3 regions of the Nitrobacter hamburgensis X14 genome follow, and region 1 is predicted to be linked to each of the others. Evidence: predicted binding sites of a transcription regulator. Region 1 holds the regulator's gene; each other region holds the start of a gene.
The links. The regulator LexA, encoded in region 1, represses DNA repair genes until DNA is damaged. The targets are predictions, from matches to a motif close to TGTTCNNNNTGTGTTCNG.

Region 1 (5,156 bases):
GCCGAACTCGATCGCGCGCTAAAACTTCGCTCGCCTATGATCGGCGTCAACAACCGCAACCTCCGCACCTTTGAGACGACGCTCGAAACCAGCGAAGCGCTGGCGCCGCATATTCCGAAGGATCGCGTGATGGTGGGCGAAAGCGGTATCTTCGCTGCCGCAGACCTCGCGCGGCTCGAACAGGTTGGCATCTCTACCTTCCTCGTCGGCGAAAGCCTGATGCGGCAGGCCGACGTTACCGCCGCAACCCGCGCGCTGCTGGCGCGGGGCGGACAATCATCTCCACAAGTCGTCCCTGCGAACGCAGGGACCCATAACCCCTGACGATCGTGAAGGAGCGGGCGTCAAATCGTTTTCAAGCGAAGCAGGTTCGCAAAGCGACGTGCTGTTCCTGCCCGCACTACGTGTATTCATTCGCGCGTTCTCGGCGTATGGGTCCCTGCGTCCGCAGCGACGACACCGTTTTTGGAGTTCCGCAAGCATGTCCGGAAAAGTGAAAGACGAACCCGCCCTCACCCATATCGATGTCAAAGGCGAGGCGCGGATGGTCGACGTCTCGGCAAAGCCGGCGACCGAGCGCGTCGCCGTCGCCGAAGGCCAGGTCGTCATGACCAAGGCCACGCTGGCCCTGATCGAGAGCGGCAACGCCAAGAAGGGCGACGTGCTCGGCACCGCGCGCATCGCCGGCATCATGGCGGCCAAGCGAACATCAGACCTGATCCCGCTCTGTCATCCGCTTGCGCTGTCGAAGGTCACGCTCGACATCGAAACCGATAAAAAGATTCCCGGCTGCCGCGTCCGCGCCAGCGTCAAGGTCTCCGGCCCGACCGGAGTGGAAATGGAAGCCCTCACCGCGGTCTCGGTCGCCTGCCTGACGATCTACGACATGATCAAGGCCGTCGAACGCGGCGTCCGCATCGAAGGCATTCATCTCGTCGAGAAGAAGGGCGGCAAATCCGGCCACTACCTCGTGACGGATACTCCATCAGTACAATAGCGGTCGGTTCTCCTCGGGCGGCGTCGGATTGCGGAGTTCGTCTTCCTTGTCGTAGACGAGCCATATTTCAAGCACCGACAAGAACGCCACCACGACTCCGATACCGATACTGAAGTGCATAGCGCTGGTGTGGGCGAAGCCCAAAAGCCATGGCGAGGCTATCAACCAGAGTCCGAGCAGCAGGTTGACCCATTCTTTCCACCAGGCGAACGCCAGCAACGCGGCCACCGAGACCGCGCCTATCGCCGCACTGCTCGCCCAGAGATTGAGGTCCACAGTCGTGGTGTCCCGCGCCAGAAACCACGGGGTTACAAACAGGACCAGCGCTAATAAGAGATTATAGACATCGAGGATCGATTCGCGCCGCCACTTCCGCATCATGGGTGCCTCCTTCGACCTGTGCACCGCTTGCCGGTGCATTCCTCCCCCGGCGGTTCTTCGCCTGACTGGCGGCAATCGCGCCACCCCGGACAAAACCGTCGGTTTATGGGACAACCGGTCCGACGCCGGACGGTTCCGCTGACCGATTCCGGGAATCGCACACCTCGCGTCGCGATTTGATTCTGGACCAACAAACGCGGACAACCTCATGATCCAAGTGTCATTTGGGATCGTGAGTTCGTTCGACGGATGAACTCCGTGCAGGAAGCGAGCCTCCGAAACCGCCTTGGAGCCGTGCGGGGCCTCGAGCGAACGCGCCACTCGGGCGTTTCGATTCACGGCACCGTTGTCTGCGGACCGCAAGTTCTGTAGATGAACTTACGCCCGCGAAGCGCATCGTCTAAAACTCCACTAGAGCCTTTTCGCTTCTGATGGAATCAGAAGCGGGCTCTATGATTTTGATTTGACGCGTTTTCTTCACGCGAACCGGTATCCACTTCGCTCGAAAACGCTCTAGTTATCTATATTTGCTAGTGGTCCTTTGATTCTAACCTTCGCAAAGGTACCTGCTCACACAGGATACGAATGTTAGAATCGGCCCACTGGAAACCTGGGAGAATATGGTCATGGCCCTGATGGCAGTCGCCGACGCCCTTGCGGCTGTTCTCGCCGGAGTCGAACCGCTTCCGGAAGAAGCGGTCGATCTCGAGGCCGCGCATCGCCGGGTGCTGGCGCGCGACCTCCCCTCGCGCCGGACCCAGCCGCCGGTGGCGATGTCGGCGATGGACGGCTACGCGGTGCGCGCGGCGGACATCGCGACGATTCCAGCGCGGCTGCATGTGATCGGCGAGATCGCCGCGGGACGGCCGCTCGAGCGGGCGCTGGGGGCCGGCGAAGCTCTGCGGATTTTCACCGGAGGCGTGGTGCCGGACAGCGCCGATACCGTCGTGATCCAGGAGGACACCGAACGCGACGGCGACGACGTCGTCGTCAGGGAAGCCACCGCGGCCGGAAAGAACATCCGCCCTGCCGGCGTCGATTTTCACGAAGGCGACGTGTTGCTGCGCGCCCGCAGCCATCTCACCGACCGCCATCTCTCCCTTGCTGCCGGCATGAACTATCCGGACCTGCCGGTGCACCGACGCCCAAAAATAGCCGTGCTCGCCACCGGCGATGAACTGGTTTTGCCGGGCACGACGCCCGGTCCAGGCCAAATCGTCCTATCCAACGGCTACGCGCTTCGTGCGCTCGCCCGGGGCGAAGGCGCCGAGGCGATCGACCTCGGCGTCGCCGCCGACACCATGGAGGCGACGAGGGCCGCGATCCGCCGCGCCCGCGAGAGCGGCGCCGACATTCTCGTCACCACAGGCGGCGCGTCGGTCGGAGACCATGACCTCGTCAAGCGCGCGCTGGAGGCCGAAGGCGTGGAGATCGCGTTCTGGCGGATCGCGCTCCGGCCCGGCAAGCCGATGATGCACGGACGGCTCGGCGCGATGCGCGTGATCGGCCTGCCCGGCAACCCCGTCTCCTCCTACATCTGCGCGTTCCTGTTCATGGTGCCGCTGATTCGCGCGTTGTCGGGTCGTCAGGATATCCACCATCGCATTGAACGAGCGGTGCTCGGCAGCGATGTCGCCGCCAATCAAGCCCGGCAGGATTATCTGCGCGCCCGGCTCGCGCACTCGCCCGACGGGCTGCCGATCGCGACACCGGTCGGGCATCAGGACAGTTCGCTGATGGGAAATCTCGCGGCAGCGGAAGCACTCGTGGTCCGCGCACCGCTTGCGCCTGCCTCAAGTAAAGGCGAGCCCTGTGCCGTGATTAAGCTCTCGCTGTCGTAAAACCTCGCTTTGTTGACGTTAAATTAAACAGTTGCGGAACACATATCGAACATATAGTGTCCGTTCATGATTTGTTTCGGATACTCATGCCGCTAGGCATAAGGCTCCAAGCCTGACGCCCCGGAATCGGACGGCAGGCACCATCAATCGGGGACTGGTCGGGATGCTCACGCGCAAACAGTACGAACTCCTGCGTTTTATCAACGAACGGCTGAAGGAATCCGGCGTGCCGCCCTCGTTCGATGAAATGAAGGATGCGCTCGATCTGCGCTCGAAGTCCGGTATCCATCGCCTGATCACCGCGCTGGAGGAGCGCGGCTTCATCCGCCGCCTGCCCAATCGCGCCCGCGCCATCGAGGTCATCAAGCTGCCGGAGGTCGCCGGTAACGGCGGCGGCCGTCGCGGTTTCACGCCGAGCGTCATCGAGGGCAATCTCGGCAAGGTCCGCCCGAGCGGCGGCGGTGTCGTCGACGATGCAGAACGTCCGGTCGCCGTTCCGGTGATGGGTCGTATCGCGGCCGGCACACCGATCGAGGCGCTGCAGACCCGGAGCCACACCATCAGCGTGCCGCCCGACATGCTCGGCTCCGGCGAGCACTACGCGCTCGAGGTGCGCGGCGACTCGATGGTCGAGGCCGGAATCCTCGACGGCGACATGGCGCTGATTCAACGCAACGAGACTGCGGAAACCGGCGACATCGTGGTTGCCTTGATCGACGACGAGGAGGCAACGCTGAAGCGCTTCCGCCGCCGCGGCGCCTCGATCGCGCTCGAGCCCGCGAACACAGCTTACGAGGTTCGCATCCTTCCGCCCAACCGCGTCCAGATCCAGGGCAAACTGATCGGCATCTATCGCAAGTACTGATTCTTGCAAGTTTTCGAGCGAAGTGGGTACCGGTTCGCGGGAAGAAAACGCGTCAAATCAAAATCATAGAGCCCGCTTCTGATTCCATCAGAAGCGAAGGCTCTAATCGGCGGCAGAGCGTTCAATCGTCCGGCTGGAGATCGTCAGCCGCGGGCGTGGCATCGACCGGGCGCGCCGGCGCCGATCGGGAGCCGATGCGCGTCGGCTTGTCACCGCCGACAGCGGGCGACCAGGGCCGGTCGACATGATCGGGCCTGACGGCATCGACGACAAAATGGTGTTTTGCGCCGTCTGAGACTCGCCGCAGCTCCAGGGCGCCTTCCCGCCGCAGCCTGTCCTGATCGATCACCTGCGCAAGACATCCCTCGGGAGCCTGCCACGGCGTCACCATCACCTCCGCCCGCACGCAGTCGTCCTCCATGGCGTCCGCGCGGCGCGCCAGCGCGACAATTCCACCCCCCACTCACCTTAACCACGCAGCCACCGTCGTCGCATGAGACGCCCTCCGCAAAGGTGGAGTCGGCAGGCTGACGCCCGTCCGCATCAGCGGCCAGCCATTCCCTGACCGTAAAGTTATCCTTGCCCGTGCGGAGGGAGACGCAGCCGCCCGTCCCCGCCCCGCACGCCGACGTTATGACCGTCGGCGGAGATCAGAATATCCGGCTGCTCCACCGCAAGCGACCATGCGATCGCCAGCCCGATGATGGCCGCTCCGCTCCAGCGCAGCGGCGTTCTGAGCAGTCCGAGCAAGATGATGCCCGCGGTCGCGGCGATCAGCGGCCCGGTTCCGAACGCCGCCATGCGGCCGATGGCGCCGGGCAGCGCCGCCACCCATTGCGTGACCACGATCATCCATTCGATGCCGATATCCATCAGCCGCCAGAACACGCCGTCAAAGCCGAACGGCATCGCAGCCAGTCCCAGAAGCCCGGCCGGCATCACCAGCGCCGAGACCACCGGCATTGCCAGCAGGTTTGCGACCACGCCGTACGGTGTCACGCGATGAAAATGGAACGCGGCATATGGCGTCGTCGCAAGTCCGGCGACGAACGACGCCAGTGCCAGCGTGACG
Region 2 (5,156 bases), 390 kb from region 1:
TCGGTTTTCTCCTTGCGCTCGCCGCTGGTCTTGTCGCGCCAGGTTTCAGAGGTGGCGATCCGCAGATTAGCGATCGGCCGGCCGTCCTGGGTCCGCTTGATTTCGGGATCGGCGCCGAGATTGCCGATCAGAATGACCTTGTTCACGCTACCCGCCATCGCCGTTCTCCAATCTCCGGTCCCGATTTGCCAACACGCACAGGCGCCGCCGGTTCACCCCCGGCATCGCCTCTTCGCGGCTTCGTTCGCGAGCCTATACTCCCGTCATATCGTCGAGACGGTCAATTGACGGGTTATCCACCGGTCGAATATACAATGTTCCATATTTGTTCTCAAGGCCAGCAGTGCGAACAAAGTGCGGATCGGGCTTAGTAAAGATTCCACGCTGGTTTCAGATAAATGGGCTTCGGGACGGATCAATTTGGTCCGGAGTGTTGCACTTGAGAGACGGCATTTTGCAACGGCGGGCGGTATAGTGCCTCACGAATTTCAGACTGCCTATGCAGCGCTCGCGCCTGAGTTTGTTGAAAACAAAGCGGAAATCCGGGGAATCGCAATGAACAAGTTACTGATCGGGGTCGTCGGTGCTCTCGCCATTGGCCTCGGCGCCGCGCCGGCCACCGCGGCCGATCTGGCCCCGCGTCCTTATACCAAAGCTCCTCCGATGATCGCCGCGATCTACGACTGGAGCGGCTTCTATGTCGGCGCGAACGGCGGCTGGGGATCGAGCAGGAGTTGCTGGGACTTAACCGCCCCGGTCGCAGGTGGTTGCCATGACGCAACCGGCGGCACGATCGGCGGCCAGATCGGCTATCGTTGGCAGTCGAATAATCTGGTGTTCGGCCTTGAAGCCCAGGGCAACTGGGCTGATCTGAATGGCCGCAATGTTAGTATCGACTTCTCTCGCTTCACCAACCACAGCCGCCTTGATGCGTTTGGCCTGTTTACCGGCCAGATCGGCTACTCCTGGGATGCGACCCTGCTTTACGTGAAGGGCGGCGCCGCGGTGACATCCAACCGCTATCGGAGCGTCGATAACGTATCCGGCCTTCAGGCGGCCGACAGCGTCAATGACACGCGCTGGGGCGGCGTGGTCGGCGTCGGCCTCGAATACGGCTTCGCACCGAACTGGTCGCTCGGCTTCGAATACGATCACATCTTCATGGGCAACAGCAGCCACACCTTCATCAACAACGGCGTCATTGGTGCCCCTGGTACGACGTTCGGAACCGACAACATTCGTCAGGACGTGGACCTCGTCACCGCGCGCATCAACTACCGCTGGGGCGGCCCGGCCATTGCGCGGTACTGATCACCTCTGATCCGAACCTCTCTCGGAAACTACGGAAGGCCGGCTTTTTGAGCCGGCCTTTTTGTTTGAGCACCGCCAGTATCGGTGCGCGTTCGCAGGAGACCGCTGCCAAAATTGGCAGCCATGCTGATACGGCCGGACTCCCCTCGCGACGAAATCGGTGATGATCGCTGACGCCCTCTGGAAATCGTCCGCCGTTCTATCTACGTTCCACAGATAGCCACACATGGCGCCAGCCTGGATCTCCCCCGGTACGGCGCGCCCGAACGCGGCGGGCTTTCGCGCCCGGAAAAGCCTGTCATGGATGAAGTCATCAAGGCGAAGCGGCAACAACCCGGTTCCGCTACACGCGCCATCACAATTCGCGGCGCTCGCGAACACAACCTGAAGAACGTCGATCTTGAAATCCCGCGCGACAAACTGGTGGTGTTCACCGGTCTGTCCGGCTCCGGCAAGTCGTCGCTGGCGTTCGACACCATCTATGCCGAGGGCCAGCGCCGTTATGTCGAGTCGCTGTCGGCCTATGCGCGCCAGTTCCTGGAGATGATGCAGAAGCCCGACGTCGATCAGATCGACGGGCTGTCGCCGGCGATCTCCATCGAACAGAAGACCACCTCGAAGAATCCACGCTCGACGGTGGGCACCGTCACCGAGATCTACGACTACATGCGGCTGCTGTGGGCGCGCGTTGGCGTGCCCTATTCGCCCGCAACCGGTCTGCCCATCGAAAGCCAGACGGTGTCGCAGATGGTCGACCGCGTACTGGCGCTGCCCGAAGGCACGCGGCTCTATCTGCTGGCGCCGGTCGTGCGCGGCCGCAAGGGCGAGTATCGAAAAGAACTGGCGGAGTATCTCAAGAAGGGTTTTCAGCGCGTCAAGATCGACGGCGCGTTTCACGAACTCGCGGACGCCCCGGCGCTCGACAAAAAGTTTCCGCACGACATGGACGTTGTGGTCGATCGCATCGTGGTGCGGCCGGACATCGGCCAGCGGCTGGCGGAAAGCTTCGAGACCGCCTTGAAACTCGCCGAGGGGCTGGCGGTGATCGAGTACGCCGACGCGCCTGCGTCATCACCGGGCCGCACCGAAGGGGCGAGGCCCGGTGATCCATCATCTTCGAAAGAGATGGATGGCGGGGTCAAGCCCGGCCACGACGAGAAGAAAAAAGTGGCAAAAATCCACGACAAGAGCGGGCCCGAACGCATCCTGTTCTCGGAAAAGTTCGCCTGCCCCGTGTCCGGCTTCACCCTTCCCGAAATCGAGCCCCGGCTCTTTTCGTTCAACAATCCCTACGGCGCCTGCCCGAAGTGCGGCGGCCTTGGAATCGAGCAGCATGTCGATGAAGACCTCATCATTCCCGACAAGGAACAGACGCTGCGCAAGGGCGCGATCGCGCCGTGGGCAAAATCGTCGTCGCCCTACTATCTGCAGACCCTGACCGCGCTCGGCAAATTCTACAAGTTCACGCTGGACACCAAGTGGAAGGATCTGCCGAAGAAGACGCAGGCCGCGCTGCTGCATGGCTCCGGCGACGACGAGATCAAGTTCTCCTACGAGGACGGCGTACGCTCCTACGACACCAGGAAGCCGTTCGAGGGCGTCGTCACCAACATCGATCGCCGTTTCCGCGAGACCGAAAGCGAATGGGCGCGCGAGGAGCTCGGGAAATATTTTTCCGACGTGCCGTGCGAGGCCTGCAAGGGGTATCGGCTCAAGCCCGAGGCGTTGTGCGTCAGGATCGGCGGCAAGCACATCGGCGAGATCAGCGAACTGTCCGTGCGCCACGCCGGCGAATGGTTCGAGACCGTTCCGAAAATGCTGTCGGCGCAGCAGAACGAAATCGCCGGTCGGGTGCTCAAGGAGATCCGCGATCGGCTGTCGTTCCTGCTCGACGTTGGCCTCAACTATCTTACGCTGTCGCGCGCTTCCGGTACGCTGTCCGGCGGCGAGAGCCAGCGCATTCGGCTGGCCTCGCAAATCGGTTCGGGCCTGACCGGGGTGCTCTATGTGCTGGATGAACCTTCTATTGGTTTGCACCAGCGCGACAACGCCCGCCTGCTCGAAACCTTGAAGCGGCTGCGCAACCTCGGCAACACCGTGATCGTTGTCGAACATGACGAAGACGCCATCCGCCTCGCCGACCATGTGCTCGACATCGGCCCGGGCGCCGGTGTTCACGGCGGCCATATCGTGGCGCAGGGCACGCCCGCAGATATCATGCGAAACCCGAAGTCGCTGACCGGCAAATATCTTACCGGCGACCTGGCGGTCGAGGTGCCCGAGCGGCGGCCGCCGAACCATCGCCGCACCATCAAGGTGGTGAACGCGCGCGGCAACAACCTCAAGAACGTCACCGCGGAAATTCCGCTCGGTCTGTTCACCTGCATCACCGGCGTCTCCGGCGGCGGCAAGTCGACACTGCTGATCGACACGGTCTACAAGGCGATCGCGCGAAGGCTCAACAACGCCAGCGAAGGCGCCGCTCCGCACGACCGCATCGAGGGCCTCGAACACATCGACAAGATCATCGACATCGATCAGTCGCCGATCGGCCGCACGCCGCGCTCGAATCCCGCAACCTATACCGGCGCCTTCACGCCGATCCGCGAGTGGTTCGCCGGCCTGCCGGAGGCCAAGGCGCGCGGTTATGCGCCGGGCCGCTTCTCGTTCAACGTCAAGGGCGGCCGCTGCGAGGCCTGCCAGGGCGACGGCGTCATCAAGATCGAGATGCACTTCCTGCCCGACGTCTACGTCACCTGCGACACCTGCAAGGGCAAGCGCTACAACCGCGAGACGCTGGAGGTGTTGTTCAAGGGCAAGTCGATCTCGGACGTGCTCGACATGACGGTCGAGGAAGCCGCCGAATTCTTCAAGGCGGTCCCGCGCGTGCGCGAAACCTTCAAGACGCTGCATCGCGTCGGCCTCGACTACATTCGTGTGGGGCAGCAGGCCACCACGCTGTCAGGCGGCGAGGCGCAGCGTGTCAAGCTCGCCAAGGAACTGTCGAAGCGCGCGACGGGACGCACGCTCTACATTCTGGACGAGCCGACCACCGGTCTGCATTTCCATGACGTGAAGAAGCTTCTGGAAGTGCTGCACGAGCTGGTGGCGCAGGGCAATACCGTCGTGGTGATCGAACACAACCTCGAAGTCATCAAGACCGCGGATTGGGTGATCGATCTCGGCCCCGAAGGTGGCGACGGCGGCGGCGAGGTCGTAGCCTGGGGACCGCCGGAAGACATCGCAAAAGCTTCGCGCAGCCATACGGGAAAATTTCTGAGGCCGGTGCTGGAAAAGGCAGGAAAGCCGAAGCGGCGAGATGCCAGCGAGGCGGCGGAGTAATACCAATCGAGTCTGGGAATCGATCGGGTAATCGATAAGTAATTTTGGCGATGGCTTGTCTGGATTTGCCGGAAAATCCTGTGTTCGCCTCTCTCCGGTTAGAGTCCCGATTGAGGAAGGCCGGACATCTTATTAATCTTGTTAGGGAGACTGGACGTCACCTTTGAGCGGCATCAGGAGATTCCGGCAGGCTGAAAGGTGGACCCTTGAAGGGGAGAATACCCCGATCATGACAATTCCGTAACGCGCATTGTGGAACTTGCCTCACATCGCCACGTTGAGGTCGTGGAACAAAGCCTCGGATTTATGAATCACGACACGGAGTTGCGAATATGTTCAATTTCAAACCAGTATTGGCGGCGACCATCATCGCGCTTGCGGTGCCGCTGGCCGCGACATCCCCAAGCTTGGCGCAGGGAACGCAGGGAACAAAGGCTCAGGGATTCTCCGGCGGTGGCGGCCACGGCGGAGGCGGTCACATAGGTCGCGGGGGCGGTGGCGGA
Region 3 (5,156 bases), 2.2 Mb from region 1:
ATCTCGGCTCGCCGAAACTGGCGCCGGACGACCACTACCTCATTCTCATCAACACCGTGAAGCTGGAACACCGACTTCGAAGTATCCATGCCGATACGAATGGGAATATTCACTAGACTTTCCTCTCATCTATCTCTGACGCCGAGAGCGCCATAAAACCGTGGGGATGAGAGGCCGTCCACACCAGCACACCCGAAAAACTCCTACCGCCACATCCCGCGCATGCGGGCGCCGACGTCGATGCGCGCACCCTGGCCTGTGGCCCGCGCTGCGGCTGCGGTTCCGGCAATCGCAAGCGGCCACGTGGTCTTCTCGAACAATCCGAGCAGGCGGTCCGGTATAAACCGCGTCCTCGAGGCATAAACATGCCGGTCGCCCTGCGCATGCTGCCCGTGCGTGAAGAAGCGTTGCGGCACGACAAGATGCAGGTCGTCCTTCGCGCGCGTCATGGAGACATAAAGAAGCCGGCGCTCTTCCTCGATCTCTGCCGAAGTTCCGGCACCGAGGTCCGACGGTATGCAACCGTCGACGACATTAAGCACGAATACCGATTTCCATTCCTGTCCCTTTGCTGAGTGAATCGTTGACAGGATCAGGTAGTCCTCATCAAGGAGCGGCACGCCGGCCTGGTCGCTGGTGGCATCCGGAGGATCAAGCGTTAGTTCGGTGAGAAATTTTTCACGGGACGAGTAGCCGCTGGCAATTTGCTCGAGCTGGATCAAATCGGCACGCCGGGTCTCCGCATCTTCGTGGATGCGGTCAAGATGCGGTTCGTACCAGAGCCGCGCACGCTCAAGGTCGGAGGGCCATTCCGAATAGCGCAGTTCGCCAACGGCCTGTATAAAAGCCTTCCAGTCGTCGCCGGCGCGGGGCGGAGCGAGGATACTAGAGAGCGCGGCGATCGGATCCGCCGCTTCCGCCATGTGGTCGAGCACGCGTTGCGCCGATGCCGGTCCGACACCGGGTAGCAGATGCAGCAGGCGGAATCCGGCGACGCGATCCCGCGGATTCTCGATGAACCGCAGCAACGCCAGCATGTCCTTGATGTGAGCAGCGTCGAGGAACTTCAGTCCCCCAAACTTGACGAAAGGGATGTTTCGCCGGGTCAGCTCGACTTCGAGCGGACCGCTGTGGCTCGAGGTCCGAAACAGCACCGCTTGCTCCTTAAGCAGAGTGCCGGACTCGCGGTTTTCCAAAATGCGCTCGACGATGAAGCGCGCCTGGTCGGCTTCGTCACGTACCGTGACAAGTTGAGGTCTCGAGCCCGATGCCCGTTCGGTCCAGAGGTTTTTGGTAAAGCGCTCCTTCGCCAGATCGATCACGCCGTTTGCAGCGGCGAGGATGGTCTGCGTCGAACGGTAATTGCGATCGAGTGTGATGACGCTGGCAGGCGGCGAGAATTGCGTCGGGAAATCCAGGATGTTGCGCACCGTGGCCGCGCGGAACGAATAGATCGATTGTGCGTCGTCACCGACCACCGTGAGGCCATGGCCGCCAGGCTTTAGCGCCAGCAGGATCGACGACTGCAGTCGGTTGGTGTCCTGGTACTCATCAACGAGAACATGGTCGAAGCGGCCACCAATATCATCAGCCAGCGCCGGATCGCTCATGGTTTGCGCCCAGTATAGCAGCAGGTCGTCGTAATCGAGCACGTTCTGCTTTTGCTTGGCCTCGACGTAGGCCGCGAACAATTCCTTCAGTTCAGTCGCCCATCCGGAGCACCACGGATAGGATGCACCAAGCACCTGCTCGATCGCAGTCTCGGCATTGACGCAACGCGAATAGATCGAGAGACACGTGCCCTTGGTCGGAAACCGGCTCTCCGTTTTCGAGAATCCTTTCTCATGCCTGATGAGATTCATCAGGTCGGCGGAATCCTCGCGGTCGTGAATCGTGAACTGGGGATCGAGTCCGATCTGGTCTGAATAATCACGCAGCAGCCGGGCCCCGATACCGTGGAAGGTGCCAGACCAGGTCAACGCGTCGGTCAAAACGCCGGCATTGTCGCCCATCACTTTGCGGGCGATCCGTTCGACTCGCCTGGTCATTTCGGAGGCGGCGCGGCGCGAGAACGTCATCAGCAAGATGCGCCGCGGGTCGGCGCCATTGACGATCAGGTGCGCGACCCGATGCGCCAGCGTGTTGGTCTTGCCGGATCCAGCACCGGCTATCACCAGCAAGGGCGCGAAGGGACCCGGTCCCGCGGTGCCATGCTCCACGGCCCTGCGCTGTTCCGGATTGAGACTGTCGAGATAGGGGGCCGCCGGCTGCACGAGTTCGATCGTCCTTTAATGAAAAAACAGACTCCGCGATTCTTTTCGTCGTCACAACGACTTCCGCTTTTTTTTGCGCGAACTCGTCGCTTCGGAACCGGAACGGCCGGTTGACTCTTATCGAGCAATACGAACAAATCAAGAACAATACCGTCTCGAGAACGTTTGAAGAGGGCATGAGTGCTTTGGTCCAACCCGCCGTTCTGCGGCTTCGCGAGCAGATTCAACGTCTTGAGGGTGTGCCGTTGCGCGCCAGGACAGTGCTTCCGTTCGGCGTGGAGGCAATCGACAGCCGGCTACCGGGTGGCGGCCTTGCGCTCGGGGCGCTGCACGAAGTGGCGGGAGGTGGCAATGCCGCCATCAACGGCGCCGCGGCCGCCTTGTTCGCCGCCCGAATCGCCGCGCGCACCAAGGGCAAGATCCTGTGGTGCATCACCCGGCAGGATCTGTTCGCGCCGGCCCTGGCTCAGGTGGGTCTTCATGCGGACCGTGTCATCTACGTCGACGCCTGTGACGAGAAAACCGTGCTCGCGTGTTTTGAGGAAGGCGTCCGTCATGGCGGGCTGGGTGCCGTGGTCGCGGAGGTCGCGCGGCTTTCGATGACGTCGTCGCGGCGGTTGTCGCTCGCAGCCGAAGCATCGGGTTCGATCGCGATCGCGGTGAGACGGTGGCGACGGCAGACCGAAGCGGCGGATTTCGGACAGCCGACGGCGTCGGCGACGAGATGGCGGGTGTCGACGCTGCCATCGAGTCCATTGCCGGTGCCGGGCGTTGGCCGCGCCCGATGGCTGCTTGAGTTGATCCGATGCCGCGCCGGCGAAAGCGCGGACTTTGTAATGGATGCGTGTGATGTCCAGGGTCGTCTCGCTTTACCTGCCGACGTGGCCGACCGATCGGCTACGACGCAACATGGGCGCCGCAGCGCCTGATCCAGCGATGCCGCTTGTGCTGGTAGGCCAGGCCGGACGACGGCGCGAGGTTGTTGCGGCGAATGCCGTCGCGATACGGATCGGCCTGCGCGTCGGAATGCCCGCGACAAAGGCGCAGGCCCTGGTGAAGGAGCTGGTCATCCATCACGCGGATCCCGCTGCAGATGGCGAGGCGCTCGAACGTCTCGCTGTCTGGGCGCTGCGCTACTCACCGGTCGTCGCCATCGACGGTCCGGACGGCCTCGTCATCGATGCGACAGGTGCCAGCCACCTCCACGGTGGCGAGGACGCCATACTGGCCGACATGATTTCGCGCCTGGAAGGTGTCGGCATAACAGCGCGCGCGGCGATGGCGGACACACGAGGTGCTGCACACGCACTGGCTCGGTTTGCGGCCCAGTCGAGTTTGGTTATTCCCGAATGTGAAAGCGCCGAGAGGATCAAGCCGCTGCCGATCGCGGCGCTCCGGCTGACTGCCGACATCGTCGACGATCTTGGCCGGCTTGGTTTCGAACGGGTATCCGATCTGCTGGCGACGCCGCGTGCACCACTCACGTTAAGGTTCGGTCCCGAGCTCGGCCGCAGGATGGACCAAGCCACGGGCCGGACCGGCGATCCCATCGAACCCGTGCGGCCTCCAGACATCATCGAGACGCAGCAGCTTTTCGCCGAACCGATCGGCGCACCAGAGACCATCGCGCGCTATGTCGCCAAACTGACCATAAAACTCTGCCAGGAAATGGAGTTGCGGGGTCTCGGAGCCCGGCGCCTCGACCTTCTATTTGGGCTGGTCGACAACCGGGTGCAGGCGATCAGGATCGGGACTGCCCAGCCGGTGCGTGATGCGAAGCGGCTGACGCGATTGCTCTGTGACAAGATCGAGAAGGTCGACCCCGGCTTCGGCATCGAGATCATGCGGCTCGCGGCAACCGCAGCCGATCCGTTCAATACCAAGCAGACGATCTCGTCGCTGGTCGACGAGCCGGAAGCGGATATATCCGGGCTGATCGACATCCTCTCAAACCGGGTCGGTGAGACCCGGCTTTATCGGTTCGAACCTGTGGCGAGTGATGTTCCGGAACGATCATTCCGGCGAGTCGCCGCAGCCGCCCCGGCTTCCAAAGAGGGTTGGCCCGCGCATTGGCCCCGTCCTGCCCGGTTATTAGCCCCGCCCGAGCTCATCGAGACTGTCGCGCTGCTTCCTGACCATCCGCCGGTCAATTTCACCTGGCGGGGCTCGCGGCGGCGCGTCAGGAAAGCCGACGGTCCCGAGCGAGTATTCGGCGAGTGGTGGAAGCGCGACACCGAGCTGATCGCGGTCCGGGACTACTTCCAGGTCGAGGACGATGCCGGTGAACGTTTCTGGATTTTTCGCGCTGGCGACGGCGAGGACGCGGCGACCGGGTCCCACAAGTGGTTTCTGCACGGGATTTTCGGATGACGTCCCGTTATGCCGAGCTCCAGGTCACGTCGCACTTCTCGTTCCTGCGGGGAGCGTCGTCCTGCGAGGAATTGTTCGCGCATGCCGCGTCGCTCGGCATCGAAGCGCTGGCGATCGTGGACCACAACAGCCTCGCCGGCATCGTGCGCGCCCATGAGGCCGCCAAGGTGACCGGCGTGCGCCTGATCGTCGGCTGCCGCCTCGATCTCGCCGACGGCATGTCCGTCCTGGTCTACCCGACTGACCGGCCGGCGTACTCACGGCTTTGCCGGTTGCTTTCAATCGGCAAGACGCGCGGCGGTAAAGCGAAATGCATCTTGAACTGGGAAGATGTCGTCGACTGGTCCGAAGGTTTGATCGCCGCGCTTGTTCCGGACGTGGCTGACGATGCCTGCGCGCAGCGGATCCGCCGCCTGCGCGACACGTTCGGCGATCGCGCCCACATGGCACTGACGCTGCGCCGCCGCCCGAACGATCAGATGCGGATCCACGAACTGAACAATATGGCACAGC

Region 2: the regulator LexA is predicted to act here: its motif matches at 1,507-1,524, upstream of uvrA (excinuclease ABC subunit UvrA).
Region 3: the regulator LexA is predicted to act here: its motif matches at 2,403-2,420, upstream of NHAM_RS19320 (ImuA family protein).

Annotation. Positions count from the first base shown of each region.
Region 1 covers NC_007964.1:1,928,525-1,933,680, reverse strand. Annotated here, with positions in the region: gene trpC (indole-3-glycerol phosphate synthase TrpC) at 1-324, shown strand, start outside; gene moaC (cyclic pyranopterin monophosphate synthase MoaC) at 482-997, shown strand; gene NHAM_RS08850 (SPW repeat protein) at 986-1,378, opposite strand; gene NHAM_RS08845 (molybdopterin molybdotransferase MoeA) at 2,005-3,219, shown strand; gene lexA (transcriptional repressor LexA) at 3,383-4,084, shown strand; partial or broken gene NHAM_RS08835 (ComEC/Rec2 family competence protein) at 4,206-5,156, opposite strand, start outside.
Region 2 covers NC_007964.1:2,318,031-2,323,186, forward strand. Annotated here, with positions in the region: gene NHAM_RS10585 (single-stranded DNA-binding protein) at 1-158, opposite strand, end outside; gene NHAM_RS10590 (outer membrane protein) at 556-1,311, shown strand; gene uvrA (excinuclease ABC subunit UvrA) at 1,612-4,653, shown strand; gene NHAM_RS10600 (BA14K family protein) at 4,986-5,156, shown strand, end outside.
Region 3 covers NC_007964.1:4,146,697-4,151,852, reverse strand. Annotated here, with positions in the region: gene NHAM_RS19330 (IS110 family transposase) at 1-89, opposite strand, end outside; gene NHAM_RS19325 (ATP-dependent helicase) at 204-2,273, opposite strand; gene NHAM_RS19320 (ImuA family protein) at 2,450-3,202, shown strand; gene NHAM_RS19315 (Y-family DNA polymerase) at 3,123-4,643, shown strand; gene NHAM_RS19310 (error-prone DNA polymerase) at 4,640-5,156, shown strand, end outside.